2 regions of the Thiomicrospira pelophila DSM 1534 genome follow, and region 2 is predicted to be linked to the other one. Evidence: predicted binding sites of a transcription regulator. Region 2 holds the regulator's gene; the other holds the start of a gene.

Region 1 (16,328 bases), 150 kb from region 2:
TTCAATCACGCGGCAACGATTTGGCAGATTTAACAGGCTGTGCACAAAGGCCCCTGCCGATTTAGATTGATCAACTCCAGATTCGGTGGCAAAAAAAACCGCACTGATTTTGTCGCGATCGACTTGGGCCAAAATAGGCTCGGCGGCTTTCGCTGATAAAGTCACGATGTCTTCATCCGGCGGAGCAATCGACATTTTTTCTTGGCCAATGCCGACCAGATATTTATCCACATCTTGGTTTTTTTGTTGCGCAAAAACATCCAACCCAAGATAAAAATCTGCGGTCGCAAAATGGATTAAATCTATGCCGACATTCTGACTCATAACCTAGGGTTCTTTCCGCCGTTAATGCGCAAAAGGTGCGCGTCGTTTAAAAATAGTGACTTTATGTTGGCCGCGCCCACTAAAAATTGCGCAACCTGAAACTCTTGTTTTAGTTGTTGTATCTTTTGCTCTACCGCTTGCGCTGACTCAATCGCTGGGGTGAGGAAGGGGGCGGCTAAACCACAGACACAGCCGCCCATTATAACCGATTTAACCATGTCAATACCATTACGAATCCCACCGCTGGCAAAGAACTTGGCTTGGTCTTGGTATGGGCGCGCCAGTTGCAGGGCTTGAGGGGTAGTGATACCCCAATCTTGAAACAACATGCCCAGATCTGACTGGGCACGATGCGCCTCTATCCGACTCCAAGATGTGCCGCCACGTCCAGCTAAATCAAAATACCGAATGCCCGCCTCTAAGCCGAGTTGAATATCGGCTGGTGACAGACCGCAGCCGACTTCTTTTAACACAATCGGCACCGGTAAATTTTGCGCTAGCTGGTGAATTTTATCGGCGAGCCCAGCAAAGTTTCGGTCTCCTTCTGGCTGAATCAATTCTTGCAACGGATTTAGGTGCAGAATGAGAGCATCTGCTTGCACAACATCTACCGCCGCGCGAGCTTCATCGACTCCAAACCCAGTGTTGAGCTGTACGGCTCCCAAATTGGCTAGTATTGGAATTGTGGGCGCATATTGGCGCAGTTCAAAACTTTTGCGCGCGTTTGGGTCTTGGATCATCGCTCGTTGCGAGCCGACTGCCAAAGCAACTTGTTGAGATTCGGCGGCTTGGGCTAAATGTCGATTGATGTTAACCAAATTATCCGAACCTCCGCCTGTCATGGAGGAAATCAGTAACGGAAAACTTAAGGGCTTTTCTAGTAGGGCACTGGATGAATCGAGTTGATCAAAATCGAGTTCTGGCAGGCCGCGATGGTTAAGCTGAATTGCATCAAAGCCGGATTGGGCGCGCTCAATTTCTCTATCTTGTAATAGATGATCAATATGGTCTTGTTTACGTTGGGTAATATTGTGCGACTGGCTCACGGGGCTAACGTTCCAGTTTTAGGTGAGCGGCCATAAGTTCGCCTGGGTTAGTTTGCGCCGCTAATAGAGACAGTTCGCCACATAAAGCGGTGGCGCCGGCAATGCAAGCCAGGCGTCGAGCATTGTCACCTGGTTGGGCTTGCGAGTTGGCGCAACCGAGTTGTTCTAAGTTGGCTTGCACAAAGTCCAAACCTTTGCCATTGCCTACTGTGCCAACAATCAAGTTGGGCAAAGTGGTCGAAAAATACAAGTCACCGTCAGGTGTCACTTCAGCATGGTTAATGGCTTGAGAGCCTTCTACGATATTGGCGGCATCTTGGCCTGTAGCTAAATAGAAACCCAGTAACATGTTGGCGACATGTGCATTTGCCGTACGTAAACCGCCGGACACGATTGAGCCGATGAGATCTTTCTTAATGTGTAAATCAACTAAGGCCTGCGGAGTGGTTTTCAAAAAACGGCTACAGAGTTTAGCTGGAATGGTGGTTTCGCAGACCACGTTTTTACCGCGCCCTAAAATACCATTGACCGCCGAGACTTTTTTATCCGTGCAATAGTTCGCCGAAATTGAGACATATTCCAACTGATTGTATTCTGCCAAAATCCATGGAATTAAAGTGTCGGCCGCTTGCGTTGCCATATTATGACCAGACGCGTCACCGGTGGTGAACTCCAGACGTAAATAAATCAAGTTGCCGATAATTTGGCTGTGGATATCAATCAGCTTGGCGAAGCGGCTGGATTGGCTCACTTGAACTTGCATTTCGTCTTTGCGCGCTTTCAAAGCCTGTAAACAACGATGGGCCTCCCCGGCGTGCGGCGCTTGCAACAAAATGGAGCGAGTCATGCGTTCATCTACCAATGTCACTCGAATGCCACCGGCATGTGCCGTCGTGCGTGCACCTCGTGCCACGGACGGCCATAAAGGGGTTTCATAGGTGGCCATTGGCACCATTAAGTCATCCGCAGTTACATCACCGATTAGCTTAAATGGGCCAACCGATTGCATCGGAATCTGGGCAAATTGAGAGGTCTGATTAGTCATGCGCGCCATTATAAACGAGAAACGCCAAAATACATAAATCCATTGAAAACAGGCTAAGAGAAAACAGAATTTGAAGTGAGTATCGAGTAAGGGGATAAGAATAACCACCAGGCCTGGTATGAGCACCAGGCCTGGTGGTTGAGTCGATTAAGACGTCATAACTAACTGAATTGAATAGAACACGCCCGCTGAGATTAGCGCGGTAGCGGGTACCGTGATGACCCAAGCCGCGATCACTTTTAGCATGATCGAACGTTTAACCAATTCTTCACGATAAACCTTTTTCAGGCCTTTACGTTCTTTTTTGGTTAAGTGTGCATTGTTATCCAAGGCATCATTTTTTAAATCTTGTAGCATACGGCCTTTTTCAGCCAAAGACGCTTTATCAAAACGACGAATAAAGGCTTCCACAATTGCACGATCTTTACCTTTATGGTGGTCTTCGATTTTCTGGATCATACGTTTGTAGTTGGCTTTTAGGTATTCTCGTAAGAAACCCACCCCAAAAATAGCGCCGATGGTAACGTGGGTGGTGCTGACAGGTAAGCCGAGCTGTGAAGCTAAAATAACCGTTATGGCAGCCGCCATTGCAATACTGTAAGCGCGCATTTGGTCAATATCGGTAATTTCGGTGCCTACGGTGCGAATCAATTTAGGGCCATAAAGAGCTAAACCAATTGCAATACCAAGTGCACCAACAAGCATAATCCAAAGTGGAATCGCCGCCTTGCCATGTATCTCTGAACCCAAAAGTGCATCGTTAATAGCCGCTAAGGGGCCAACGGCATTGGCTACATCGTTTGAACCGTGTGCAAAGCTTAGTAGGGCCGCTGCAAAGATAAGTGGAATCGTAAACATCTTGTTTACGCCATCTTTGCTATTGGCATTAACTTTAGAGGCACGGTCAACGATTGGTCGAGTGATAAAGTATACGATTAATGCAACCACAACACCTATTCCAACCGCACCGATAAAGCTTACCGGCATGACTTTTTTTAGGCCTTTCATCATTAAATAAGTACCAAAAGCCCAACCCATTAAAGCTAAAAGCCAAGGAACCATGCGACGCGAGGCATCCATCATGTCGGCCTTGTAGGTAATGGTGCGTTTAATCACATAAAGTAAAATAGCGGCAATCGAACCACCAAGTAATGGTGAGATCACCCAGCTGGCTGCAATTTGGCCAACGGTCTCCCAGTTAACAATCGCCCAACCGGCGGCCGCGATGCCACCGCCCAACACGCCACCAATAATGGAGTGGGTTGTGGAAACGGGTGCACCCAAAGCGGTGGCTAGGTTTAACCATAACGCGGCGGCTAATAGGGCGGCCATCATTAACCATACAAAGGTTTGGGCATCTGCAATATCATCTGGGCTGATAATGCCACCTTTAATGGTCGTTACTACGCTACCACCAGCGATGATTGCACCAGCGGCTTCAAATATCGCCGCGATCGCGATCGCGGTGGTTAAGGTCATGGCCTTCGAACCCACGGCCGGACCGACGTTGTTAGCGACATCGTTTGCACCGATGTTCATCGCCATGTAGCCGCCAATCATCGCAGCAATAACTAAGGTAATGCTAATATGGCCGTAGTTGACATAGGTAAACAGGATGACTCCGACAATAAATAACAGTGCTAATCCAAATCGGAATAACTCACTGCGGCTACGTTTACTGGCTTCTTCTATGGTTTGAATGTTTTTCAGTTCCATGCTTTTGGCTTCCTGTTTATCATCAAATTGCATCAAGTTGGATAAAATTATATGGATCGAATTGCGCGGATTGTAACATTTCTTTTATAGAGCTGTCATAAAACTGTAGGGCTGTGGGGGTGAGCTTTTCGAATAAGTTTCGAGTGCTAGTTTATAATCAAGAAATCATTGATTAATAGGAAGTTAGATTTATTATGTTGAGTTATCGTCATGCGTTCCATGCGGGAAATTTTGCGGATGTATTAAAGCATGTAATTCAGGTGCAATGTTTGGATTACTTACTGCAAAAAGATAAACCTATTTGGTACGCGGATACGCATGCCGGGGCCGGGGGTTATGCGTTGGATTCGAGTGAAGCGCAAAAAAATGCGGAGTTCCAAAACGGCATTGGTCAGCTTTGGAGTAAGCCAAACTTAGCCGCGCCATTACAAGCTTATGTCGATTTGGTAGCTCAATTTAACCAGCAGGCTGGCGCGAATCAAGGACTGAAGTTTTATCCGGGTTCGCCTTGGTTTGCTCAAAACCTATTGCGCGAACATGACCGACTCAGTTTGTTTGAATTACACCCAAAAGAGCAAGCGTTACTTAAACAAAACCTTGGTTCGCATCGACGGTTAAAAATATTTGATACCGACGGTTTTAAAGGCTTAATCGCACAGTTGCCACCGAAAGAGCGTCGAGGTTTGGTATTAATTGATCCGCCTTATGAAATTAAGGAGGACTATGGCACGGTGGTCGAAACCTTGGTGCAAGCGCATAAACGCTTTGCCACAGGCACTTATGCTTTGTGGTATCCAGTGGTGGAGCGCCGTCGCATAAATCGCCTCGAAAAAGCGCTGATTAGCAGTAGAATCCGAAATATTCAACTTTATGAACTGGGCTTAAGTGAAGATACCAACGGACGTGGTATGACCGCGAGTGGCATGATTGTAATTAATCCACCTTGGACATTGTTATCCCAAATGCAAATGCTGTTACCGGATTTGGCTAAACGCTTAGGCGGTCAGGCGGGCTGTTATCGTGTTGAGACGTTATGCGCCGAATAAGACGCGTTATTTAGTTAAACTGTATTTCAACTTGAATGGTTTCTTTTTGTCTTTTTAGCGTGAGCTTTGCAGAAGACTCGGCCGGCGTTTCGCTGAGTTTTAGGATTAAATCTGCATAATGGCTTAGGCGTGTCTCATTGAATTTAATAAGACAATCACCCACCATCAGACCAGTTTTCTCGGCGGCACTATCTGGTTCGATTGATTCGATGCAGGCATTTTGTGTGTTAAGTCGCGCACCAAGTCGGGCGTGGCGGGGTAGTTCAATCGGGTCGGTGAACACAAAATAATCAAATGCACCCGGCTCATAATCTTCAAATGAACCACTACTAATGGTGACCTGCTGTTCTTTAAGCTGGGGGATTTGGCGTGCCATATCTTCCGGAATCGCCGCTTGATAGGCTAGATGAAAGTTGCCAGCAAAGATTACTAATTTATGGTCTGGATTCTGTTTCAGAAAATCCACCGCGTTACGCGCCATGGTTTCGTCCCAAATACGCTGGGCAAAGATAAAATCTTCTATCTCACGATCGGCGGGAATCTTATCTTCAAAAATTCGGCTTAAACGTTGATGTTGTTCCGCGCCGGGTGGATGAATTTTGGGTAGGTTGGCGAGCTGCTCCATGCTCAAACTTTGGCGACCTAAGCTTGAAACCTGGCGGGTTAATTCAGCTGGCGCATTTAGCGCGAGAATGCGCAGTTGGTGTTGGCGAGCGTATTGCAAAATGGGTCGCAATAGCCGAAAGTCGACGCGCCAGCGTTGATAATATTGCGTTTGATGCAGCAGTTCAGCTTCATCAATCCGCCCTAAAATATAAGCATCTAACCAGGGTTGAAAGGGTTGTTGAAACCATTCCACCCCAATCGCAACGTTAGGCGAATGTTGGTGCAGACTTTGTAGCATTGCCAGTTGAATTAAGTGATCACTATATCGGGGATGAATTTCCCCGACATGAATCACGCGTTTTTCTTTTAGTTGGGATTTAAGTTGTGCAAGGGATAGGTCGGAAGAGGAGGTCGCCACTTGTGTTTCAAGTTGACTGACATATTGAAGTGGATCGCTGATCGCCAGCTCAGAACTCTGCGACCAGGCCTGGTGGTTAAGTATTAATAAACTTAGCACAATCCAGCGCATTAGGACTCCGCTTCAATCCAGGCCTGGTTGCTTTTGATTTGTGTTACTTTAATGTGTTGACCGGCGGTTAAGTCGTCATTTGGGTTTGCCACTAGCCAGTGTGTGCCGTGATAAAACACCATCCATTGGCCGTTGTGTTGTGACAATACACCAGTTTCACCTGCCTCGTAAGTAGATAAGGATTCGGTTTGCGCATTCTGCGGTGCGATCAGTTTTCGGCGTAACGCAAATAGCAGTACTGTGCCAATCGCAAACGCAAAGATTAGCTGAATTTCGCCATGACCAAAGTCGACAAAAAAGCTTAATAGGCCTACAAAAATCAAGCCCAAACCAAACCACAGCAAGATATATAACCCAATAAAAATTTCCACACCGATCAAAATCAATCCTACTGAAATTAACATCCAGCTAGGAATTAGCTCTAATAATCCGATACTGGTCATTTGATGTTTCCTGCATTTTGGCCAACAAATAGCGATTGCAATGCGCTTAATGAACCGATTAACTCTGAGGCTTCATACGGAATCACCACCTTGTTTGCCGAGTCACTCGCGGCAATGCCTTCCCAAGCTTTAATTCGGTCTTTAGCCAGCAAGAATTCAGCCGCGTTTGGGTTGGATTGCATGGCCAACGCCAGCATTTCGATGGCTTGTTGCTGACCTTGCGCAAGTTGAATTTGTTCGTAACGTTTTGCATCAGAGGTTCGTTCAATTGCTTCGGCTTCCTTAAAGGCTTTTTGGCGATCACCTTCGGCTTTCGCAATGGTGGCATTTTTTAAGCCTTCCGCTTCCGTTTCAGTGGCTCGGCGTTCACGTTCGGCACGTAACTGTAACTCCATCGCGTGCTGTACGGCTTCGGGCACAGAAATATCCGAAATTTCAACACGTGTCACTTTGGCACCCCAATTAGCCGATGCACCGTCTAACGCCATCAACAAAGTGGCGTTAAGTGTGTCACGAGACGAAAGCGTATCGTCCAAATCCATCTTGCCGATTTCAGAACGTAGCGTGGTTTGCGCTAACTGAGCAATCGCATGTTTAAGATTGAGGATTTCATAGGTAGCTTGTCTAGCATCGCTAATTCTTAAAAACACCAAACCATCGATCACAATGCTGACGTTGTCTTTGGTAATAACCTTTTGCACTGGAATATCAATCACCTGTTCTTGGGTGCCAAATTTGGAGCGCACGCGATCAATCACCGGAATAATAAAGTTTAAACCACCGTGCAAGGTTCGGTGGTAACGTCCAAGGCGTTCAACTACTTGCAATTCAGCCTGCGGCACAATGCGTACTCCTGAGGCCAGGTAGACAAAAATCACACCTAGTAAAATTAATGTAAAAAATGTGAATTCCATAACGGTTTATCTCCATTTAACCTGTGTGGTGTTAATATTCATAGCGCTGTTTAATTAAAATAAAATGTAACACAAAAACCATTCTGGGAGGATGTATGTTAAAGAACTCAATTAAGGCCGGTTTATTAAGTGCAGGTTTGATGGTTGGCTTATTGCCACAAGCTCAAGCCTTGACTGTAGATGTGCCACGTTTAACATCAGAAGTTGCGACAAAAATAGCGGTTGGTGCAGTAAAAGCGTGTGAAGCAAAAGGCATTCCGGTTACGGCTACCGTGGTTGATCGTAATGGTATTGTTCAAACCATTATTCGCGATACGATGGCGCCACCTGTCTCAATTTCTATCAGTCAGAAAAAAGCTTATACTTCGGTAATGTTTAATGCCAAAGGTTCACAGCTAACGAGTCAAGCTGAAGGTGCCTTACCAACTTTGGGTGAAGGGTTAGCCTTTATGGCCGGTTCGGTTACGATTTCAGCCGGTGGGCGTTTGTATGGTGCCGTAGGTGTGAGTGGTGCGCCAGGTGGTGATATTGACGAAGAATGTGCTGTTGCAGGTTTTGAAGCGGTGCAGATGGACTTGGAAATGATGTAATGTAATTTACATTTTTTGTAACGTTCAACCAGGCCTGGTGATATTGTTTAATACCACCAGGCCTGGTTTTTTTATGCCTCAAATAAAGGAGGTGCGTTATGTCACGTTTCATCAAGATGGTCGTATATTTAAGTTTAATGTTGGCTGGTTCAGCTTTGGCCAGTCCGAGTTTGCATCCACAAGTCGCAAATTGGATTGAGACCAATCAAGCACCAGCAGGGGTGGTATTGGAGTTATTAAGTCGAGAAGCCAATTTTGTTGAAAATCGCACGTCCTATATTCAACATCAAGTTACGGCTTTAAAACAGGCGTTTGCAGAGTTGGACGTGGTTATCATTAGTCACGGTCGAGAGCTGGAGGCGTTCAGTAAGAGCTTTAGCCGTCAGCCTTATCAACAGGCTTTTGAGCAAATGCACCAGCAGGGTGTGACGGTTCATGTTTGCGAAGTCGTGGCGGGGCGGGTTAATAAAACCATTGATGATTTCCCGTCTTTTATTGATGTCGCCCCATCAGGGACAGCCCAATTAAATGACTATAAAAAGCTAGGTTATAGCGTGATACGTGTGCCCTAGTTGTTCTGGACACAGATATGAATAGCCTATATAATCCGCACACAATTTGGAGAGCTGTCTGAGCGGTTGAAGGAGCGCGCCTGGAAAGCGCGTATAGGTTAATAGCCTATCGGGGGTTCGAATCCCCCGCTCTCCGCCAAATTACGTATAAGCTGAACAGAAATGTTCAGCTTTTTTTTTAAGTAGTGTTTTTACAGGTATTTGGTCTTTATTTAAAATCGTGTAAATAGGTTTGAGCTGAATGGCATATTGGCAGAACTGTTTTTTAGTTATCTTCTAAAGACTTTATGGTTTAATTTATCTTGAACAAGCCCAATCATTAGACGGATTTAAAACCATGTCGCAAAAATTTCTTATCAAAAAAGCCACCCTAGTTAATGAAGGACAGCAGTTTATAGCTGATGTGCTGATTGTAGATCAGCTCATTCATAAAATCGGTAACCTTAGTGAAGTTCCGGGTGCCACAGTGATCGATGCAACGGGCCTGTATTTATTCCCTGGTGTGATCGATGCCCAGGTGCATTTTCGTGATCCAGGCCTGACTCACAAGGGGGATATGCTGACCGAGAGTCGAGCGGCGGTGGCCGGTGGCGTGACTTCTTATATTGATATGCCTAATACCGTACCGAATGTGCTTTCAATGTCAGTTCTCGAAGAAAAATATGCCCTTGCGGCACAGAAATCCTTAGCAAATTATGGTTTTTTTCTTGGGGTTAATGGCGACAATATAGATGAAGTTATTCAAACGGACACCTCAAAGTTGCTGGGCGTTTCGGATGATGGTTTGTATTTTACTAAGAAGGGTAATTTATTAGCCGATAATCCCGAAATAATGGAAAAACTCTTTGCGAATTGTCGGTCAATTATTGCGATTCATTCCGAAAAAGAACAGATTGTTGAGGAAAATGAAGCGCGTTTTCGCCAAGAATACGGTGATAATGTACCGATTGAATACCATCCCATTATTCGGAGCGAACGTGCTTGTTTTGAGGCAACTGAAAGAGCCATTGCGTTAGCTAATAAACATCATGCCCGCTTGCATATTTTGCACTTAACCACTGCGGCAGAAACCGTTTTGTTCCGTAATGATATTCCGTTAACTGAAAAGAATATTACCACTGAGGTATCAGTGCATCATTTATGGTTTAGTGACAAAGATTATGCACGTTTGGGGACTCGAATTAAATGGAACCCGGCAATTAAAACCGAACAAGATCGTCAGGGCCTTTTAAAGGCGTTGTTAGATGATCATATTGATTTGATTACCACAGACCACGCCCCTCATACAGAAGCAGAAAAGGATCGACCTTACTTTCAGTCGATGTCAGGTGCGCCAATGGTGCAACATTCACTAAATGTGATGTTGGAGTTTTATCAGCAAGGCCAAATCTCGTTGGAAAAAATTATTGAGAAGATGTGTCATAACCCAGCTGTTTTGTATCGCATGACTAAAAGAGGCTTTATTCGCGAAGGTTACTATGCCGATTTAACTTTGGTGGACTTGAATGCGCAATGGACGGTTAATAAAGATAATATTTTGTACAAGTGTGGTTGGTCCCCGCTTGAAGGCACGCAATTTCATTCTCAGGTTACACACACCTGGGTGAATGGTCATTTGGTTTATGACCGTGGAGCGTTTGACGAGTCGGTTAAAGGGCTCGCTATAAGCGTTGAATAGGATCTAGTGGTGGATAATCTATTTGTTACACGACGTTTATTGATTGCAACGCAGCATCATAAAGAACAGGTGATTGCGCCGATACTTGAGCAAGCGTTGTATGTTTGCTGTGAAGTTGTTGCTGACTTGGATACGGATTTGCTTGGAACTTTCTCGGGTGAGGTTGAGCGCAAAGATGATCCTATTACGACCTTGCGCAATAAATGTTTAATGGCCTTAGATCAAACAGGCGGTGATTTGGTTGTTGCCAGTGAAGGGTCGTTTGGGCCTCATCCACAGATGTTTTTTATGAGTGCTGATGATGAGTTGGTGATGTTAATCGATAAAAAACATAACCTTGAAATTTTGGCGCGAGCCTTAAGCGTCGACACCAATTTTAATGGTAAAGAAGTGACCAGTGAGTCTGATTTGCTGGCATTTGCCGAGTCGGTTAAGTTTCCCTCTCATGGGCTTATCTTGCGTAAAGCACAGGGTGAAAATTTGGGAATTATTAAAGGTATTAAAGATCTTGAAGAATTAAAGTATCACTTTAGCAGTTTGTTTGAACAGTATGGTTCGGCCTTTATTGAAACGGATATGCGAGCGATGCACAATCCGAGCCGGATGAAGGTAATTGAAACGGCTACCCATAACTTGGTTAAACAATTATCATCCTGTTGCCCGCAGTGTGAAATGCCGGGTTTTGATATTGTTAAGTCTAACCCAGGCTTGCAATGTGCTGAGTGCGGGCTGCCAACGCAATCAATTCTGAATCATGTATACATTTGTCAGCATTGTCATTATGAACAAATGCAGATGCATCCTGCCAATAAAACGACGGCAGACCCTCAATATTGTGGTTTTTGTAATCCATAAGCCCTAGTCAATTAAACTTTGAATTGGTCAAGGTGTTCCAGCAAAAAATCATAAAAGGTTTGGGCTATGAGTGATAGATTTTTATCCTTATGTTGCACCCAATACCAATAGCGCTGAATCGGAAATCCCTGCACATCGAGTATTGCCAATTCATTCGCTTTTTGTTCATGAATTAGAGTGCTACTCGATAAGATCGATAACCCAAGTCCGCCTGCCACCGCTTGCTTAATAGCCTCATTGCTCCCCATTTCCATCCGAATGTTGAGGGGTAGGTTGAATTCACTGAAAAGCCTTTCAATTTGTACACGTGTGCCTGAACCCGGTTCGCGAATAATAAAAGGTTCTTTGGCGATCTCCTGAATAGGAATAGAGCGCCTTTTAGCTAATGGATGGTCCAGTGGTGCGATCAGCATTAAGCTGTTAGCGAGAAAGGGGTGGGCTAGTATATTGGGATTATCTGGCGGCACGCCCATAATATAGACATCATCTTCATTGCGCTCAAGGCGCTCCATGACCCGTTCTCGATTTAGAATTTCTAAACGGGCATCAACACCTGGATAGGTATGACAAAATTGTCCCATTATTTTTGGTAAAAAATACTTTGTGGTGGTAACAGTCGCAATGCGCAATTGCCCTGTAGTCATGCCTTTCATGTTGGCAATGTTTTGTTCAAATCGATCCCAGGTTTTTACCCAGTCTCCACAAGTCTGATATAAAAGCTTACCCGCATCTGTTAGAAAGAGTTTTTTGCCAAACTGTTCAATTAACGCCAAGCCTACTTCATCTTGTAATAACTTGATTTGCTTAGATACCGTTGGTTGGCTGACATGCATTTCCTGTGCGGCTCGAGAAAAACTGTTGAGCCTAGCCACCGCTTCAAAGGTTTGTAATTGCCGTAAAGTGACTCTCACTACAAAATCCTTATTAATCTATATAGCCAAATGGCTATGGTTATTATCAAAACAATTCATTATTTTATTTTATGGCATTAAATTATGATTGCACAGTAATTTTTTTGATGTGTTTAATTTCATGAGGACGTAACAATGAATTTATCATTGGTTAACAATCTGATCGACCCAGCCATATTATTTTTCTTTTTTGGGTTATTTGCGGCGGCGGTGCGCTCAAACCTTGAGATTCCGGCACCGATTGCGAAGTTTTTTTCCTTGTATCTACTCGTTGCTATCGGTTTTAAAGGAGGGGTAGCTCTCTCGGCGAGTGGTTTTAGTAGTACAGCTTTGATTGCAATAGGGGCCGCGCTTTTTATGGCTTTTTTAGTACCGGCCTACACGTTTTTATTTTTGCGAAATAGGACGAGCCCTTTTAACGCAGCGGCGATTGCGGCTACCTATGGTTCAATTAGCGCGGTAACTTTTATCGCCGCACAGCAATACCTGACTAAAAATGAAATTGATTTTGGTGGCTATATGACGGTGGCAATGGTATTGATGGAATCACCAGCCATTATCATGGCGGTTTTGCTGGCTACGTTGGTTAGAAAGCATCAAAGCCAAACAGAGATGGTAGGAGCTGGCCAGGTTGCTATAAACCAGCCAGGTAATTCTGTTTCGCTGAAAGCCGTTTTGCATGAAGCCTTTACTGATGGCGCCCACTTGCTTTTGATAGGTAGTTTGGTAATCGGGTATATAACCGGTGATGCAGGTAAAGCCATGATGGCTCCTTTTACGAGTGAAATTTTTAAAGGAGTGTTGGCTTTCTTTTTACTTGAAATGGGTTTATTAGTAGCGCGTCAACTTCGTCAAACCAAAGACTTGGATGTTTTTTTGATGAGTTTTGCTGCGTTTATGCCAATAGTGAATGCAAGTTTAGCCATAGGTTTGGCTTATGTATTAGGTATGGGACAAGGTGATGCTCTATTGTTAGCAGTATTGGTTGCGAGTGGTTCTTATATCGTGGTTCCAGCGATTTGTCGTTATGCCATTCCAGAGGCTAAGCCGGGTGTTTATTTTACGATGTCGCTGGGTGTCACATTTCCATTTAATATTGTGATTGGGATTCCTTTGTATTTTGCAGCAATTAGTATGTTGTGGACTTAAAGTTAACCTTAATAAAGAATATTGGAGTTGAAAATGAAACCAGTAAAACGTGTTGAATTTATTGTTGATACCCATGAGGTTGAAGCCTTATTAGAATCACTTGCTAAGATCAATATTAATAGCTACACAGTTATACGTGAAGCTCATGGTAATGGAGAGAGGGGCTTAAGAGGTGGAGATATTTTAAGTGGAATATTCGATAACAGCTATGTGTTAATTGCCTGTTCAGAAGAGGAAGCTTTTGCGATTATTGAAACGGTGCGTCCCGTACTGAAAAAGTTAGGTGGAATGTGTCTGGTTTCAGATGCCATGTGGGTGATTCATTAGAGTTAATGTTAACAAACCCGTTTATCTGTAATTGCGTAACTTAGGAGCTTCTGGTAAAGATAGGATAAAGCTATCTTTGCTTGTACGGCCAAAAAAGCCCGACTTAGTTCGGGCTTTTTTGGATCTAAACGTTATGAAAAGAGCCTAAATGACCGTTTCTTCAAGCTAACCAAAATAAGGCGGATGATAAATCTTTTGTAATAACCGCATTGAATCAGGATTTGTAGTTTAGAATCTGAATCAGAGTTTTTAACTAGCAATACAAATAATATTTAAAGGATTTTAGGTGTACCAAACGATCTATCTTTTGCTGGGTGAGTTGTCTACATCAGAACGCATTGATGAAATTAAATCGCTATTAAGTCAACATGGCGCTATGGCGCTGAATATTGTTGAACCTAATGCAGAGATTATGCAAACAGGTGAAATTTTATTTTTAAGTTATCTGACGGATGCTGAATTAAAAGGTTGGCTGAATAAAGCTAAGTTGTTGGATCAACCGCCTAGTGTGGCGATTTTACCAAACGAACATTGCCCCGCTGCGATGAAAAGCATGGGGATCAGCAAGGATTTAAGCCAAGCACTTGAGGATGCGCTGGACCTTGATCGTCGTCAATTGGTAGATGTATTGATTTGTAATGAAGAACCGGTTTTTCAACACGTTACAGCAGGGGATGTATTTGGCTTAAACAATGCGGTTGAAGCCACTATGTGGGACAAGATTAAAGCATTTTGGCATAACCTGCATGAAATTCATTTTGATAGCTACAGTTTAATTACCGCTAAGGATCAACATATTCAAACGGCCGCCACGGGTATTTTGGTGCTGGAGCATAACAGCCGAAGCCAAGGTGCGAATCATGTGAACGAAAACTTATCCAGCCAAGATGGCAAGTTAAATGCCTTTGTATTGGCGCCTAAAAGCTTGATTAACTATTTGTATTTTATGTTTGTGGTGTTTTTTGTACGCCGCTTTTCGATGGACGATTTATCCAGAATTGTGGGGGTCATTCAAACCAGTAAATTAACTTTGACTTCTAGTGGACGCGAATTTGAATATCGGATTGATGGTTATTCTTATCAAGCAAATCAGCTAGACTTAATGATTTATCCCAAAGCCGTGTGTTTCCACCTAGGACGGGGCATGGGTAACATCGAAGTGAGCGAAGTTGAGGATGAAGATCTTAAAAATCAAAAAGATAAAGTTCGCATTAAAGCTTTGCCACAAGGCGATTTAACCAGTGCGTTATTGACCAAACCCGTGCCTTTTTTCCCACGCGCCAGCGATGAAGATTTTAAAGATCTGTTTGTAACTTTGCGCACTGGAGCGTTATTCAGTGAAAGTTTTATTGTCTTAATGGTGTTGAGTACGCTGTTAGGCGCTACGGGTTTGTTTATGAGTTCAGGTCCGGTCATTATTGGTGCGATGATTCTGGCACCATTAATGGCACCGATTATTTCTCTGTCGATGGGAGTGGTGCGTTATGAGTTAAACATGATGCAAACCGCTTTAAAAACGCTATTCTGGGGTACGTCGGTGGCTTTGTTGGTAGGCACGATTTATGCCTGGTTGATGCCTTTAAGTACCGTCACTCCTGAAATTGCAGCACGCTTGAATCCGAATTTATTAGATTTAATGGTGGCTGTAATTTCCGGCATAGCGGGGGCTTATGCCAGTGCCCGAGCCGAAGTGGCGAAGTCACTGGCGGGTGTGGCGATTGCGGTGGCGTTAATTCCTCCTTTAGCGGTGACCGGTATTGGCCTGGGTTGGGGCGATTGGGCGATTGTTTTAGGTTCGTTCTTATTGTTTTTAACTAACTTAGTCGGTATTACCTTGGCAGCCGCCTTCACCTTCATTGTGCTGGGTTATTCGCCGGTTAAGCGGGCAAAGAAGGGCATCAGCTATACCTTGATTTTAATGGTGCTGATTTCGATTCCATTATTGATGTCCTTTTACGAGCTGGTAGAGAAAAATAACTTGATGCGTCAATTGCATCAAGTTGAGTGGGTGAGTGCGAAACAAAATGATGTTGAGGTAGATGTGACCGATGTGGAGTCGCGCTTTGGCGGCGATGTGCGTGTTTGGGTAGATATTACGTCACGCGAAGATTTGAGTGCGGAAACCTTGCGTGTGATCCAGCGTCAAATGCAGCAGAAAATTGGGCGGGATATAGAGTTGGAAATTACCCGACGAATTTTGTTAATGCCTGATCAGCCACCCAGTTAAATATGGATTCGATTATATTTTAGTCACCACCAGGCCTGGTGGTTGGCGTTTTAAGTGTGCTTTAGAGTGAGAAGTCGCCAAAGTCATCTTTGCTGACTTTGGAATTCACTTGCCCGACTAAGTAGGAGCTGATTTCTGATTCTTGTGGTGCGACCTGTACATTATCGCTCACCAACCAGTTATTCATCCAAGGTAGAGGGTTGCCTTTTTGGGGGAAGATTGGATCTAGACTTAAGGCCTTGAGTCGAACATTGGTAATGTATTCCACATAGCTCTGCAAGATACTGGTGTTCAGACCAATCATTGAGCCGTCTTTGAATAAATAAGCCGCCCACTGTTTTTCTTGTTCC
Region 2 (16,328 bases):
TACACCGCGTTTATGTATATGGGTGAATTGATTGAATACAGTGATACGGATTCTTTATTTACCAATCCGCAAGTTAAGCGTACAGAAGACTACATAACCGGTCGTTATGGTTAAGATGATAAAACTAATAATATAAGGATCAGAAGCATGGAACGTAAAGAATTTGGAACACATGTCTCCGCCAGCTACAACCAGTATTTAGAAGATCTTTTTAATCTGGTGCTTGAAATGGGCGGCATGGTTGAAAAACAACTGTCGTCTGCACTCAGTGCGGTACAAAATGCCGACGTGGCTCTAGCGAAAGAAGTGATTCAATTAGACAAATTTATCAATCGTGAAGAAATTGAAATTGACCGACTTTGTTCACGTGTATTGGCTCGTCAGCAACCTACGGCATCAGACTTGCGTCTGGTCATCTCCGCGATCCGAATTGGATTAGATTTAGAGCGTATGGGTGATGAAGTGGTTAAGATTGCGAAACTGGTGGTGCATTTAGATAAAATTGGTTCGGATGCGTGTCTTAATCTTCAAGGCTACAAAGAGTTAATCGAAATTTCCGCTCATGGCATGAACATGCTCAAGGATGTTCTAAACGCCTTTTCACGCTTAGATTTACCTAGCTGTGTTGCGATTATTCGTGAAGAAGAACAGGTGGATGTGATCTATAAAAATGCGGTAGTCGAAGTGACCGAGCGTTTTAAAGACAGTGATAGCGATATTGAGTGTTTATTGGAATTGATTTATGCTCTAAAGGCGAGTGAACGTATTACGGACCATGCCTGCAATATTGCTGAAATTATTGTCTACCTGGTTAATGGTAAAGAATTGCGCAATATGGATTCAGAACGTATGGCCGAGATGTTAGTTGAACTTAATCGTTCTTAACGCAAGTTGGGTGATCTATGAAAGATTCGCTCATGATAAAAGGAGGCGGAATGTCTCAAGCTAAAATACTGGTGGTCGAAGACGAATCCGCGATTCGCGACATGTTGAATTTCACCCTGAATGCCGCCGAGTTTGAAGTGCTCGAAGCCCCGAACGCAGAGCAAGGCTGGAAGATGATTTTAGAACATCAACCGGATTTGTTGGTATTGGACTGGATGCTGCCGGGCGTAACCGGGGTCAGTTTGGCACAACGCATTCGCCAAAATGACCAGACCCGTAGTTTGCCGATTATCATGCTGACCGCCCGCGGTGAAGAGTCAGATCAAGTCGCTGGTTTTGATGCGGGGGCGGACGATTATGTGGTGAAGCCTTTCTCGCCACGTGCATTGGTGGCGCGCATTAAAGCTTTGTTACGACGTAAAGACCCCGAAGCCTTAAGCACCGATATTTTAAAACAAGGTAATTTAAAACTGGATTTAACCAGTTATCGTTTTTGGGTGGACGAAGAAGAAGTCAAACTTGGTCCAACCGAATTTCGTTTGATGCAGTTTTTTATGACTCACCCCAATCGTGTGTATTCGCGAACCCAACTGCTCGATCGAGTGTGGGGCGAAACCGTCGTGGTGGAGGAGCGTACCGTGGATGTACACATTCGTCGGTTACGCCGATTATTAGAACCTACCGGTTCGCAAGATTATATCCAAACCATTCGGGGTGCCGGATATCGTTTCTCTGAGCCGGTATAACCAGGCCTGGTGGTTGAATCTCAATGTTAAGTCTTAAGCCCGTACTCTCGCTAGAGCAATCCACACGCTTGTTTGAAGAGCTAGTGGGCATTGCTAGCTTAATTACGCTCGCCGTTATTCTTGGCTTAACGACCCAATTTTGGATTCCATCCATCCTGTTAGCTTTCACCATTTATATTATTCGAAACCTGTATTATTTCTGGCGATTTGTCAGCTTGATTCGAAGTCAAGAATCGCGTCCAATTCGCGCGCCGTTTGGTATTTGGGGCGAGGTTTACGAAGCCTATTTTGAGAAGCTTTATCAAGATAAACGTCACATCAAACGCTTGCGATCCGAGACTCAGCAAGTTCAACAAGCGATGGATTTACTGCCGGATATGCATATTTCCTTAACGCGCAAGTTTCGTATTGAATGGGTCAACCAAAGTGCTGAAAAACTATTGGGGTTACGACAAACGGATGTTGGTCAAAAAATTACCAACTTGATGCGCCAGCCCGAAATGTTGACCTATTTAGAGTCGGGTGATTTTGACGAGACAGTCGAGTTTTATACCAGTGCCGAAAGCACCCGTCGATTAAGCGCGCAAATTGTGCCTTATTTTGAAAAGCATTATTTATTGATTATTCGTGACATTACCGACGCCCATAATTTATCGCAAATTCGGCGTGACTTTGTGGCGAATGCCTCACATGAGTTACGCACGCCTTTAACCGTGTTAAATGGCTATTTAGAGTTAATGCTGGATGCGCCAGAATCCGTCCCCAAACTTTGGCAAGCGCCTTTAAATCAAATGCAGGCGCAGTCTTTGCGTATGCAAAATATTATTGGCGATTTGCTGACCTTATCAAGCATTGAATCCAACAACTTAAATGTGCTCGCTGGGCCGGTTAATGTACGTGCGATGTTAACGAAGCTCGAACAGGATGCGGAGCATTTAAGCGAAGGTAAACATAAAATTGAGTTTAGCCTTGAAACCGATCTGGGATTGATGGGGATGGGCGAGCCGCTGCGAAGTGTGTTTACCAATTTGGTGTCGAATGCGATTCGTTATACGCCAGCGGGAGGACGTATCAACGTGCGTTGGTACAAAACCGATACGGCTTTGGTATATGAGGTCAAAGACACCGGCATCGGCATTGCGCGTGAACACATTCCGCGTTTAACCGAACGTTTTTACCGGGTCGATACCGCACGTTCACGCAGTACGGGTGGCACGGGTTTAGGTTTGGCGATTGTTAAACATATTCTGGAGCGACACCGCGCTAAGTTAGTGGTGTTAAGCCGCTTGAAAGTCGGATCAACCTTTCGTTGTGAATTTCCTTTGTCACTCGGATTGCCGGCCGCCGAAGTCGAAGTTTAATAGCGTTTTCAACCTCATTCAGCTAAGCACCAGGCCTGGTGCTTAGCTTTAAAGATGGTCTTGGCGCTAATTTAGCCCTAGGGTTTATGTTAGATTTTCTATTTTCTCCCCGTGTAATAAAACTGTCATGCTTCATTCATTAAGCTGTTATCTAAGTTCGCCACAATAGCTCCTGAGTCTTACAACACTTTTAACTCTCCTAAGGAGCTTACACGCATGTTAAATCGTAAATTATTCGCTGCAATGGGCTTTGCTGCGGCAACACTGGTTGCTCAACCTGTTATGGCCGAAGTTGATTCAGCTTTACCATCTTATAAGTCTGTATCTGGTGTTTCAGGTAACTTCTCATCAGTAGGTTCAGATACTTTGGCTAACATGATGACATTGTGGACTGAAGAATTTAAACGTCATTACCCTAATGTGAACTTACAGGTTCAGTCAGCTGGTTCATCTACGGCACCACCCGCATTAACAGAAGGTACTTCACAAGCGGGCCCAATGAGCCGCGCGATGAAGTCAGGTGAAATTGCCGCGTTTGAGAAAAAATATGGTTATAAGCCAACTCAAATTGGTGTCGCGATTGATGCCTTGGCGGTGTATGTGCATAAAGATAACCCGATTAAGGGTTTAACCATGCAAGAAGTGGATGCCATTTTCTCATCCACTCGTCAGTGTGGTGCAAAAGAAGATATTACAACCTGGGGTGGCGCAGGCTTAACAGGGGAATGGGCGAACCGTTCAATCCAAATGTACGGTCGTAACTCTGTATCGGGTACTTACGGCTACTTTAAGAAAAACGCTTTGTGTAAAGGCGACTATAAAAACTCAGTGAACGAGCAGCCAGGTTCGGCTTCTGTTGTACAGGGGGTTTCGGCTTCTATCAATGGTATTGGTTATTCAGGCCTTGGTTATAAAACGGCGGGCGTTAAGACCGTTCCATTAGCAAAAAAGGCCGGTGAAACTTATTATGACGCGAACCCAGAAAATGCCGTCGCTGGTAAATTCCCATTGTCACGCTTGCTTTACATTTACGTAAACAAAGCGCCTAACCAGCAGTTAGACCCAGTGGTGAAAGAATTCATGACGATGGTTCTATCAAAAGAAGGTCAGGAAGTGGTTTATAAAGATGGTTATGTTCCACTACCAGCTAAGGTGGCAGCACGTGAGCTAGCGAAGCTTAAATAAGCTCAGCCAATGACAAAAAACCCAGCCTAGGCTGGGTTTTTTTATGTCCTAAATTTAACAATTTGAACCGCACCAGGCCTGGTGCTTTAAGTTTGATTGCGTTGATTAGAGTATTTCGATTTCAATATCCGAGGTTGGAATTACGCTACAGGTTAAAACAAAGCCTTTGTCGCAATCGTAAGCCGGTGTTTGAATGTATTCGACGTCACCCGAAACCAGTTTGACTTCGCACGCACCACAGTTTCCACCACGGCAGCTATAGGGCATATCAAAGCCTTGTTCGTCTAATGCTTCTAATAATGAGAATTCGCCGTCAAATTCGCAGGTGCCTTGGCCGATTACAGTAATGGTCGCCATGATTTTTCCTCTTGAAAGTCATAAATAAAACCTTATTCTAGCAAAAATTTATTTATTTAATCATTCGGTTGCTTGTGATTTGTATGGATTGAGTACAATAGCGCGACCTTTATTTTGAGAAAACCATCATGCAGACTTCGGTATTAAATTCTTGGCAAGCGTTACAAGTTAAATTTATGCAAATTCGTGATAACAAGGCCTTTGAATGGTTTGTTATTTCGGTGATTGTGTTGTCATCCATTGTGATTGGCGCTAAGACCTATGATATTTCACCCACGGCATTAAGTGTATTGGCGATATTAGACGTGGGGGTGACGTTATTCTTTTTATTGGAAATATTGGTGCGCATGGCCGCCGAGCGAAAATTCTGGGACTTTTTTAAAAAAGGCTGGAATATTTTCGACTTCACCATCGTGGTTGTGAGCCTGATTCCAGTTGACGACTCGCAATATGCATTATTAGCTCGTATGTTGCGCTTGTTCCGTGTGTTGCGTTTGATCTCATTTATTCCTGAAATGCGCGTGCTCGTGACAGCTTTGTTAATCGCGATTCCGCGTATCGGTTATGTGGCGTTATTAATGTTTGTGATTTTTTATCTCTACGCGGTGGTGGGCAGTTTCATATTTGCACCGATTAATGAGTTTTTATGGGGAGACTTAAGTGCCGCTCTGTTAACGCTTTTTCGAGTAGCGACGTTTGAAGACTGGACGGATGTGATGTACGAGACCATGGAGGTGTATGCTTACAGTTGGATCTATTATTTAACCTTTATCTTTATGTCGACTTTCATTTTCTTAAATATGATGATTGGGATTGTGGTGTCGGTGTTGGACGAAGAGCATCGCAAAAGTATGGATGAAGGTTTGCATGAAAGTTTGGATAATGAAGCTAAAAGCATTGAGCAGTTACACACTGAAGTGTCGGACTTGCATCGCAAACTGGATCAATTGCTAAGCCAATCCGATCCCAAAAACCGATAAATGAATAGGAGCGTATGGATGAATATGCAGCAACAAATTGAAGCCGCGATCAAACAAGGATTTTCTGTATGGGTATTGGATATACAAAATGAAAGTAATATGCATGCTGGTCCAGCCACTGAGTCGCATTTTAAGTTAGTACTGGTATCCGATGATTTTGAAAGTGTCAGCCGAGTGAAACGTCATCAAATGGTGTATAAAACGCTGGCCAATGAAATGTCTCAAATCCATGCTTTAGCACTGCATACCTTTACTTTAGATGAGTGGAAAGAGCAAGGCGGTGTGGTACCTGATTCACCTTTATGTGCTGGCCAAAATAAAACTTAAAATCGAACCTAGCTAGATTATAGGCCGCTTTTACCATCTCGCTTGAGTGGCTGAGCCGTTTGACAGGCCGGTTTTACTCATGTTTGAATGGTTTTTAACCTTGAAAAAGGTCAATAATCTGCAAGGAGAAGTATGTTTAAGTTATTTTTATCAATCGTGGTTTTAAGTTCATCAATATTTGCAACCAACGCGATGTCTATGCCTCAGCAACAGCAAGTGCCATCTGCAGAAAAGGTTGAGCAATTTGCCGTATCTTTAATTAAGGTTGAAGAGATTAAGCAAGGCCTACAAGCTGAGTTAGCAAAGCGTCCAAAAAATGAAGTTAATGATCAATTGTTGCAACAGGTCAATGCTCAGTTTCAAGAGCAAGCCATTCATGTTATTTCGGCTGAAGGCTTAAGCGTGAATGAGTACAGCGGTATGATTAATTTAATGCAGCAGGATAAGCAATTCCTTGCAATGGTGAAGCAAAAAGTAGAAGAGGTGCAATCTAAGTAACTCATAATGCAATGCATTCAACTTATAAAGGGGCTTCGGCCCCTTTTTTTGTTTCCAGAAAAGCTAAAAAAGTGTAGGCTAATGTTTTTTTTAGTGCATTTAAAAGGAAAGCAAACATGTCTTACTTAAAGCAGTTTCCCAATCAGGAAGGTTATTTTGGCGAGTTTGGTGGGGCGTTTTTACCGCCAGAGTTAGTGCCACACTTTGAGGAAATTAACAAAGCCTATTTAACTTTGGGGCGTTCAGCGGACTTTTTAAATGAACTTAAATACATCCGTAAACATTATCAAGGTCGTCCAACGCCTGTGTATTATGCGCACAATATCAGCAAGCAGGTGGGGGCGCATATTTACCTTAAACGCGAAGATTTAAACCATTCCGGTGCACATAAGTTAAACCACTGTATGGCTGAGGCTTTGTTAGCGAAACACATGGGTAAAACCAAGCTGATTGCCGAAACCGGAGCAGGTCAACATGGCGTAGCCTTAGCGACCGCGGCCGCCTATTTTGGTATGGAATGCGAAATTCACATGGGTGAAATCGATATTGCCAAAGAAGCCCCAAACGTGACACGTATGAAACTATTGGGTGCAAATGTTGTGCCAGTTAGTTTTGGTGGGCGAAGTTTAAAAGAAGCGGTGGATTCGGCTTTTCAGTCTTATGTCCCCCAAGCGGACACCGCATTATTTGCAATAGGTTCGGTGGTGGGGCCACATCCATTTCCGATGATGGTGCGTAACTTCCAATCAGTGGTGGGGCATGAGTCGCGCGAACAGTTTTTAGAGATGGTGGGTGAACTGCCAGATGAGGTGGGTGCTTGTGTTGGCGGGGGTTCCAATGCGATGGGTATGTTTGCCGGCTTTATTGAAGATCAAAATGTGGGCTTAAACGGGGTTGAGCCACTCGGCAAAGGCACGAATTTGGGTGAGCATTCGGCCACCATGACCTATGGTGAACCAGGTATGATTCATGGCTTTAAGTGTATGTTGTTGTCGGATGCCGAAGGCAATCCGGCACCGGTTCATTCGATTGCATCGGGTTTGGATTATCCGGGCGTGGGGCCGGAACATTCGTATTTGAAAACGGAAGGGCGGGTTAAGTATCATGGTGCAACCGACCAAGAAACTCTGGACGCATTTTTTGAGTTGTCGCGCTCTGAAGGTATTATCCCTGCGTTAGAAAGTGCGCATGCGGTGGCGTGGGCGATGCGTCATGGCCGTGAAAATCCAGGGTCAACGATTCTGATTAACTTATCAGGACGTGGTGATAAAGATATTGATTATGTTACCGAGAATTTTGGGTTTGCGACTCAGGTCTAAGATCTTAAATAATTAGATTTACACAAGCACCAGGCCTGGTGCTTGTGTAAATTAGCTAGGATGATTGTTGCGAGTCTGAATCATCAAAATCGGCCTCCAAATCCGTATTGGGTTTGAGGTGCGGATAGACGATGTACCAAGCTTGAGTAAACTTATCGTGATCTAGTTTGCGCTGCAATAAATTGATGGCTTGAATGTATTGATCAATGTACAAATAACGCCGACGTTTGAGTGACTGAATTAAATGACGATAGCGTGTCGGCAAAAAAGGTTTGAAGTGAACTAACAAACCAAACTCACCTTCAGTTTCGGCAATTCGGCGTTCAGTTTCTCGACGCGCGTCCCATTTGACTTGTCTGTCATAACCTTCAAACATCTTACCAATAAAAAACACCAGACCAGCTGCGATTAAAAAGCTCATGATTAAATGACCGCTTATCCAAGCTCCTAAAAAGGTGAAAAGTAGCAAACTCATCATGGCCACCGGAATGGTTAGGGTGTTAATCCAGATACGGTTGCCTCGGATTTCTTCTTCCACTTTTTTAATATCAAAATCTTCTAAATTGATGGCATGCAATCTTTCCAGCATCGTTTGTGCGCTGGGAATATCTTCATTGGTTTGGGTTTGTTCTAGTGGCGCTTCGCTCATAATGACTTCTTCGCTACCTTCGATTTTTTAGGTTTACTCATTTGCTCACAATTCAGCGTGTGGCGAACTCGAGTTTCAAGACAAAATGCGGTGAGTTGACCGCCCCATAAGCAGCCGGTATCGGTAGCATGCACTTGATAGGCATCCATGGCGCCTAGGGTTGACCAGTGACCAAAAAAGATTTCGTGATCTTTATTGCGGCGGTTGGTGTGTAAAAACCAGGCCTGGTGCTCGGCATGGGTGTGCTTGTCGGGGGCGCCTTTTAGGTCAAAGTCCAATTCACCTTGGGCGTTGCAATAACGCATGCGCGCAAACGCATTCACAATATAGCGCAACCTTTCCCAGCCGGTGAGGGCATCATGCCAAACTTTGGTTTTGGAACCGAACAAATGCTGGGTAATAAATTCACGCCAATCATCTGAGCGCATAATCTGTTGGACTTCATTTGCATGGATGGCGGCTTGATCAACCGTCCATTGAGGCGGAATACCGGCGTGAACCATCGCTATAGGCTGGGTCGGGTGGCGAACCATTAAGGGTTGTTGACGCAACCAATCAATCAGTTCATCGTGATCTGGCGCATTGAATATGTCTTCGAGCGTGTCAGACTTGGAGCGGTATTTTTCTAAACCGCTGGAGGCGGCGAGCAGATGGAAGTCGTGGTTACCTAATACCATTTGGCCGCGCTCACCTAGAGACTTTACAAAGCGTAAACACTCTAACGATTGGGGTCCACGGTTAACAATATCACCCACAAACCAAAGTTCATCCTGTTTAGGCTGATAGTTAATTTTTTCCAACAATTGTTGTAACGGGTCAAAGCAACCCTGTAAGTCACCAATAATGTAGGTTGCCACTTAGCCGTCCTTTTGAGGTTTCACTTGGCTGTATAAATTGGCCAAGTGCACAAAATCTTCTACCGATAAAGCTTCCGCTCTTAAGCCAGGGTCAATTTGGCAAAGTTCGATTTGTTCACTATTTAACCAGTTTTTTAGTGTGTTGCGCAAGGTTTTCCGTTTTTGACTGAAGGCTTGTTTAACCAGAGCCGCAAAATCCGCAAAGTTATCGGCTTTAAAAGGTGGTGATGCGTAAGGAATCAAGCGCACAATGGCCGAATCAACTTTGGGTGGAGGCGTAAAATTCTCTGGACCAACCGTAAATAGATATTCGGTTTGGCAGGCATATTGAATCATCACACTTAGGCGTCCAAATGCTTTGCGACCTGGTTCAGCCGTTAAGCGTTCGACCACTTCTTTTTGCAACATAAAATGCATGTCTTCGATAATGTCAGACTGCTCAAGCAAATGAAACATTAATGGACTGGAAATATTATAAGGTAGGTTGCCAACCATTCTGAGCGTTTCGCCTTTTTGCTTAACCAGTTGGCGATAGTCAAATCGTAACGCATCGGCATTGTGCAGGTGAAAAGACGGATGGTCTTTAAAACGCTGAGTGAGTGGGCCAATTAAATCACGGTCAATTTCAATAATGTCTAGGTGATTAACGCGATCCAATAATGGCTCGGTTAAAGCCGCTTCGCCCGGCCCAATTTCGACCAAGTGCTGTTCTGGGCGAGGTGAAATCGTATCAATGATGTGCGCAATCACGCTTGGGTTATTAAGAAAATTTTGGCCGAATTGCTTTTTATGTTTGTGGTTTGATGGTTTATTCATTGATACGGCGCGCCTCTAACATTTCAAGTGCGACTTGAATCGCGTAATGAAAGCTGCCAGTGTCGGCTTGGCCTGTGCCGGCTAAATCTAGTGCGGTGCCGTGATCGACTGAGGTGCGAATAAACGGCAGACCCAAGGTAATATTGACCGCTTTCCCAAAACCAACGTGTTTTAACACTGGCAAACCTTGGTCATGATACATGGCTAAGAAGGCATCGGCTTGCGCCATTTTGTGAGGCGTAAACATTGTGTCGGCAGGGTAACAGCCAGTAATGTCCATCTTGTGTTGTTGGAGTTGATCAATCACCGGTTGGATAACATCAATTTCTTCACGACCCATGTGACCGTCTTCGCCCGCGTGTGGATTTAACCCGGCCACAAATAAACGCGGTGATTGAATGCCAAATTGGTGTTGCAAAGCTTGATAAGTGATGCGCATGACCTTTTCTAATAAAGGCTGGGTGATCGCTTTGGGTACATCGGCTAGAGCCAAGTGTGTGGTGGCGAGTGCGACACGTAAACCGGGAGTGGCCAACATCATGACCACTTGTTCGGTATGACTCAGTTCCGCCAACAATTCGGTATGGCCACTGAACTTTAGACCGGCCTGATTAATCACACCTTTGTGTACTGGCCCGGTGACCATCGCGGTAAATTCACCGTCTAAACAACCTTGGGTTGCACGCTTTAACATGCGGATGACATAATCGGCATTCTCTGGGTTGAGTTCACCCGCGTGAGTGGGGGCATTAAGGCTCAATGGCAACACACAGAGTTGGCCGGGACGACTGATTTGTTCGGGCTGGTTGGCTTCATAAGGCCGGATTTCGAGCGGCAGACCTAAAAGCCGAGCGCGTGCTTTTAGCAGATCCGGGTCAGCAATTACCACTAATTGAATTGGCCAGTTTTGCTGTGCTAGTTGAATCACCAAGTCTGGCCCAATGCCGGCTGGTTCGCCGGAGGTGATAACGATGCGAGAATCGATCATGGTTGCTCCAACCGCGTTTCGACATAAGCTTCATCACGCAAGCGACGCATCCACAAGTCAAAGGTTTCATTGGCTTTACGGGAACGAATCGCTTGGATCGCCTCTTGTTCCAACGCTTGGCCTTGGTTTTCACCACGGCGTTTATCGTTGAGTTTTAGAATGTGATAACCACTTGGTGTTTCAATGATTTGACTAATTTGACCGAGCTGGAGTGCGCTGACCGTATCCGTAAAAAAAGAGGGCATTTCGTCAAGATTTAACCAACCGAGATCGCCACCATTTAAGGCTTGGCTTGCTTCTGAGTGGCGAACCGCCATTTGTGCGAATTCTTCACCGTCGAGAAGTTGCTGGTAAATATCCTTTACTTTTTGTTCGACTTCGCGACTCTGTTCAGCGGTGGGTGAGTCGGGGCGGGTAATCAGAATATGCGCGAGTTTAAATTCTTCGTTACTGTCTTGTAGTTGACGGCGCTGTATGAAGTTGTCGACCTCTCCTTCGCTCACCTGGATTTGACTGATAATTTCAATTTCACGTAATTTTTGAATCAAAATTTGATCACTAATTTGTTTGCGAATAGTGCTAAAACCATTCGGCATTTGTTGATTGAGCGCTTCACGAAGTTGTAACAACGTCAAATTGTTGGCTTCAGCCATTTGGCTAAGTTGGGCGTTGATCTCTTCGTCCGAAACCTGAATACCACGTTGTTTAGCGCGTTGCTCTTGTAGCTTTTGCATAATAATGTTGTCGAGTACGCGCTCGCGCAACACGTTCATATTTGGGCGCTGAATTTGGCGTTGGCGGAGTTCAGCTAAGGCCTGGTCGCTTTGTTCATTGAGTTCACTTAACAGAATAATATCATCGTTAACGACCGCGACAATTCGATCGAGCAAGGTGTTGGCGTGCAATAGATTTGAAAAACTTAACAGGCAAATCAATACGAGGCTGTTAAGGATTTTTTTTGTCGGTTTTGACCACATAATTATGACTTTCTTTTTTTGTTATAGAGGTTTCATTAAAAGTTGAGAGTGTTTTGAATGGTATCACGCATTCGGCTGCCGACGGTACTTAGACCTTTGAGTTCGAACACTAAGTTAACCGAGGCATTGTATCGACCATCCGCCAATTGTCGTTGCTCAAATACCAGCTCTGAAGCCCAGCAGCAACTATCATAACGTAGCCCGCCGAGAAACTCACGGCGCACCTTTTTTTGAAAATCGTAGTTCAGGTAACTGGCGAGCTGCCATTTAGAAGTTAAGCCAAGCATTAAGCCAGCACCGACTGTTTGTTGGCGGCGATTGACGCTTTCTGTGTCATCTAAAGTCGAATCGGCATTTAGGTTTAAAGCTTGATGAACGGCTAAAAATTCGACACGATTAAATGCTTGCCATTTTATCCGGTTTTGCATTTGTGTGAGTTCGGTGGTTTGGTAGTCGTATTGACTGGTGGAGGCAAAATTAAATGATTTTAGATTGGTGCTTAGGCGAACAAAATAGTCAGAACGCGGGTCGTCTTGAATCTGATTGCTGTCCAGTTCGACCTCTCTATCCGCTAAATAAAACACTTGCCCGATAGCCGCATCGGCCAGCGGTAAACCGGTTTGGTTAAGTAATCTTGTGGTGAGGGCGGTGCTGATTTGTTGAGTGTCACCAATGCGGTCAAAACCTGAGAAACGATTAAGTTGAAAAAGGTTGCTAAAATCAAGGCTTGTGCGCCCGGTATCAAAACGTTGCAAATGACTCTGGTCAACGTAAGGAACATAAAGCCATTGCACTTCTGGCTCAAGGGTTTGGATGAAGTCGGTATTGAATAGACTGACATCACGTTCAAAAAACAAACCACCACGTAAGGCATATTGCATTACGGTATTGTCTGTTGAGGCCGTATCTGCTGCGTTAATTAGATCGTATTCACGGTAGTTGGCTTGTACTTGTGCTTGCAGGCGCGCATAGGGGCGGTTTAATTGGTATTGAAGGCTGGGTATCGCTAAACTACGCCGTCCCATGACACCGGTAGAGGTTTGTCCACTGACATGGCCATCTTCCAAGAAGTCATTAAAGCCGTCATAACGTTTAAATTCAGTCGTTTCTAAATATAGATTGGTACGAACAGCACCGAAACTCTGACCCAGATTAAATCCAACTTCGGGCGTTTTCTCGAGATAGTTACGCTCACCATTTCGTAAGGGCAAATAGCCATAGTGTTGAATATGAGCTTGTATTGGTCCGCGGTTAAAACTTAAACGCGCACTTCGGTTAATGGTGGTGGTTTGTGAACCAATACGAGACTCGGAGGCCGTAAATGAGAGTGGAATATCGTTATAGAAATCCGGGTCAGATACTTCTTGCCAGTTTAAGCTTGAACTAAAACCGGCGCCCCAGTTTTGGCGGCCTGCGTAGCTGATACGCCAGCGTTCAGAAAGCGGTTGTTCGGTGATGATGTCGCCACTGCGATCAACATAACGTAAGCCTTCACTATTGGCGAGTTGATCTTGCAGTAGGCTAAATTGCAGTTCGCCGCTATGGTTGGGCTGCAAATAGCGAAACTCATTGTCCAACACCACACCACGATCTTGAATGCCTATTAAGGTGAGGGTGTCATCCATATTGGGGGCGATATTAAAATAGTAGGGCGCGGCGACCACCGATAGAGGTTCTGGCTGACTTTGAGCCGCGGTTTTATGGTTGCCGATGTAGGGGAATAAAAAACCGCTGGCTCGATCATCCAACGGAATATCAATGTAGGGCGTGTAAAAAATGGGTACACCTTTGAATTCAAGCCAGGTGTTATAACCGTACAAGCGGCGTTTAGGGTCATTAATTTCTAATTCGCCAAAGTGCATGTTCCAAGCCGGATCGGTTAATGGGCAGGTAGTAAAGCTGGCTTGGTTTAAGTGGCTGATGCGTTTAGTTTGATTAAACTCTAGACGTTCTGCGGATCCATGAGCGCGGCTTTCAGAAAGTTGGTATTGAACTTGATTTATGAAACCGATTTGGTTGGACTGATTGAATTCCGCTTGCTCGCCTAATAAGATAGTATTTTTCTGGTGAAGTTCAACCTGACCAAACGCACGAATATGTTGGTTATCTCGATCATAAAATAATTGATTGCTTAATACCACCAGGCCTGGTTCTGATAAACGTACGTGACCGGTTAGGGTGATTTGATTAGACTGGGTTTGAAGTAATTGGTCGCCTTCCACTTGAGTCAACGAACCAGATGGCGGTAGGGTTTGCGGGGTAGCAATCCACTCCGGTAGACAAGGGTTATCTGGACTTGGCATTAACTGAGCGGTTTGGGAATACGCCAAACTGCTAGTGGTGAGCGCAAACCAAACAAGGGATAACTTGGAAAAAATTGACATTCTAAAGGCAAAATTATCTAATTGGCGACTTAGCCGATTATTCTACCTGAGTTCGTTGTCTAATAGAGGCTTTATTAAGTCTGAAAATTAGGTTAGAAAGTGTATTTTCTTGCCTAGCCGATTTAGCGAATCATCGCCGTCATTTAAAAGCAGAGTTTATGGATTTAAGATTTGAACAAATGCAAACCTGGTTAGCGGGTTTGAGCCGTTTTAAACAAGGTGAGTTGTCTTTGCCGGAATCGGCCTCGAGTGATGCCAGTTTTCGGCGTTATTTTAGAGTTCGATTTAACGACCCAACCCAACAGCAAAGCTTTATTATTATGGATGCGCCACCTGAACAGGAAGATTGTCGTCCCTTTATTGCGGTATCGGCCGAATTGGATGCGCTGGGTTTACATGTGCCTAAAGTTCTCGAGCAGGATTTAACGCGAGGCTTTTTATTATTGACCGATTTAGGATCAACCACTTATTTATCAGTCTTAAACGAGTCGAATGCCGAAACCTATTACACGGATGCTTTGCGTGCCTTAGTGGTGCTGCAAACCCAAGCCAAAAGTTCGCATTTGCCGATTTACGATGCCGCCTTGCTTAATCGCGAAATGGACTTGTTTACCGACTGGCTGGGCGAACGTCATTGCGACCTTGGCATGAATAAATTAGAGCACCAGGCCTGGTTGTCGGTCAAACATCGCTTGGTGGAATCTGCACTGGCTCAGCCTCAAGTTTATGTGCATCGCGATTATCATAGCCGAAACTTAATGCTAACCGAACAGCGCAATCCGGGGATTTTGGACTTTCAGGACGCGGTGCATGGCGCGTTAACCTATGACGCCGTGTCTTTATTGCGGGATTGTTATATCGTATGGCCCGCCGAGCAAGTGCGCGAATGGCAAAGACAATATTTTTTGATGCTTTGCCAGGCTGGTCGTTTAACCCAGTCGGAATGGTCTGGTTTTGCTAAGTCTATGGATTTAATGGGAATTCAGCGCCACCTAAAAGCCGCAGGTATTTTTGCGCGTTTGTTTCATAGAGATGGCAAGGACGGCTATTTAAACGATATCCCGGCGACCTTAAACTACATCACCGAAGTAGGGTCACACTATAATGAAATGCGAGATTTAGTGAACTGGACACAAAAACTCGTATCTCGAATCGGAGAAGCTAAATAATGAAGGCGATGATTCTAGCTGCAGGGCGTGGAGAGCGTTTACGCCCCTTAACAGATAAAACGCCTAAACCACTCATACCCGTTGCTGGCAAACCTTTGATTCAATACCATATCGAAAAATTGGCGTTATTAGAAGTGGAGGGTTTGGTTATTAACCATGCCTGGTTAGGCGAGCAATTTGAGCAAGCATTCGGACAAGGTGATCAATTTGGCTTACCCATTGTGTATTCGGCTGAACCGGTAGGCGGACTCGAAACAGCGGGGGGCATTATTCAGGCTTTACCTTTGTTAGGTAGCGAGGCTTTTTTGGTGATTAATGGCGATGTTTATACCGAGATGGACTTTGCGTGTTTGCCGACTAAATTAGCCCCTGGCTGCTTGGCACACTTGGTATTAGTACCGACGCCTGAGTTTAAGTCAAAAGGGGATTTTGGACTTAGTCAGCAGGGTAAAGTTGAATCGCAGGGCGACTGGACATTTGCAGGCATCAGCTTAATTCACCCAGACTTATTCAAAAACATGCCAGCCCAACGCTTGGCTTTGGCTCCGATTTTGCGTGAAGCGATGCAAGCTGGGTTGGTCACCGGTGAGGTATATCCTGGTTTATGGAGTGATGTAGGCACACTTGAACGTTTAGAACAAATTGAATCGGTTATTGCGGATCGCGAAGCGGCCAAATAGCCGGCTTCGTGAGAGAGTGTTTTAGAATCGGATATTAATCCCTGTTGTATAAGAAAAATCATAATTTTCTTGATCGGTGAGAGGCTCCGAATCATGGGTATAAGCGGCATCCAGCGTAAAGGCAAACACGCTGTTAATGCGTGTGGTTAA

The links. The regulator PhoB, encoded in region 2, activates phosphate uptake and scavenging genes when phosphate is short. The targets are predictions, from matches to a motif close to GNNTGTCATAAAACTGTCANAT.
Region 1: the regulator PhoB is predicted to act here: its motif matches at 4,211-4,232, upstream of N746_RS0108685 (inorganic phosphate transporter).

The regions. Positions count from the first base shown of each region.
Region 1 covers NZ_JOMR01000001.1:1,792,180-1,808,507, reverse strand. Annotated here, with positions in the region: gene N746_RS0108700 (hydroxymethylglutaryl-CoA synthase) at 1-324, opposite strand, end outside; gene fni (type 2 isopentenyl-diphosphate Delta-isomerase) at 321-1,370, opposite strand; gene N746_RS0108690 (hydroxymethylglutaryl-CoA reductase) at 1,375-2,415, opposite strand; gene N746_RS0108685 (inorganic phosphate transporter) at 2,563-4,131, opposite strand; gene N746_RS0108680 (23S rRNA (adenine(2030)-N(6))-methyltransferase RlmJ) at 4,326-5,177, shown strand; gene N746_RS0108675 (ChaN family lipoprotein) at 5,188-6,312, opposite strand; gene N746_RS0108670 (NfeD family protein) at 6,312-6,755, opposite strand; gene N746_RS0108665 (SPFH domain-containing protein) at 6,752-7,669, opposite strand; gene N746_RS0108660 (GlcG/HbpS family heme-binding protein) at 7,765-8,259, shown strand; gene N746_RS0108655 (DsrE family protein) at 8,358-8,831, shown strand; tRNA gene N746_RS0108650 (tRNA-Ser) at 8,880-8,970, shown strand; gene N746_RS0108645 (dihydroorotase) at 9,169-10,509, shown strand; gene N746_RS0108640 (DUF6671 family protein) at 10,519-11,364, shown strand; gene N746_RS0108635 (LysR family transcriptional regulator) at 11,376-12,275, opposite strand; gene N746_RS0108630 (sodium-dependent bicarbonate transport family permease) at 12,411-13,424, shown strand; gene N746_RS0108625 (P-II family nitrogen regulator) at 13,458-13,751, shown strand; gene N746_RS0108620 (TIGR00341 family protein) at 14,038-15,978, shown strand; gene nrdB (class Ia ribonucleoside-diphosphate reductase subunit beta) at 16,040-16,328, opposite strand, start outside.
Region 2 covers NZ_JOMR01000001.1:1,637,255-1,653,582, reverse strand. Annotated here, with positions in the region: gene pstB (phosphate ABC transporter ATP-binding protein PstB) at 1-114, shown strand, start outside; gene phoU (phosphate signaling complex protein PhoU) at 148-885, shown strand; gene phoB (phosphate regulon transcriptional regulator PhoB) at 936-1,631, shown strand; gene phoR (phosphate regulon sensor histidine kinase PhoR) at 1,655-2,992, shown strand; gene N746_RS0107940 (PstS family phosphate ABC transporter substrate-binding protein) at 3,209-4,177, shown strand; gene N746_RS0107935 (2Fe-2S iron-sulfur cluster-binding protein) at 4,283-4,534, opposite strand; gene N746_RS0107930 (ion transporter) at 4,663-5,514, shown strand; gene N746_RS0107925 (BolA family protein) at 5,533-5,841, shown strand; gene N746_RS10455 (DUF4168 domain-containing protein) at 5,974-6,339, shown strand; gene trpB (tryptophan synthase subunit beta) at 6,456-7,658, shown strand; gene N746_RS0107905 (hypothetical protein) at 7,714-8,307, opposite strand; gene N746_RS0107900 (symmetrical bis(5'-nucleosyl)-tetraphosphatase) at 8,304-9,164, opposite strand; gene rsmA (16S rRNA (adenine(1518)-N(6)/adenine(1519)-N(6))-dimethyltransferase RsmA) at 9,165-9,980, opposite strand; gene pdxA (4-hydroxythreonine-4-phosphate dehydrogenase PdxA) at 9,973-10,968, opposite strand; gene N746_RS0107885 (peptidylprolyl isomerase) at 10,965-11,945, opposite strand; gene N746_RS0107880 (LPS-assembly protein LptD) at 11,981-14,329, opposite strand; gene N746_RS0107875 (aminoglycoside phosphotransferase family protein) at 14,488-15,498, shown strand; gene murU (N-acetylmuramate alpha-1-phosphate uridylyltransferase MurU) at 15,498-16,178, shown strand; gene N746_RS0107865 (DUF481 domain-containing protein) at 16,200-16,328, opposite strand, start outside.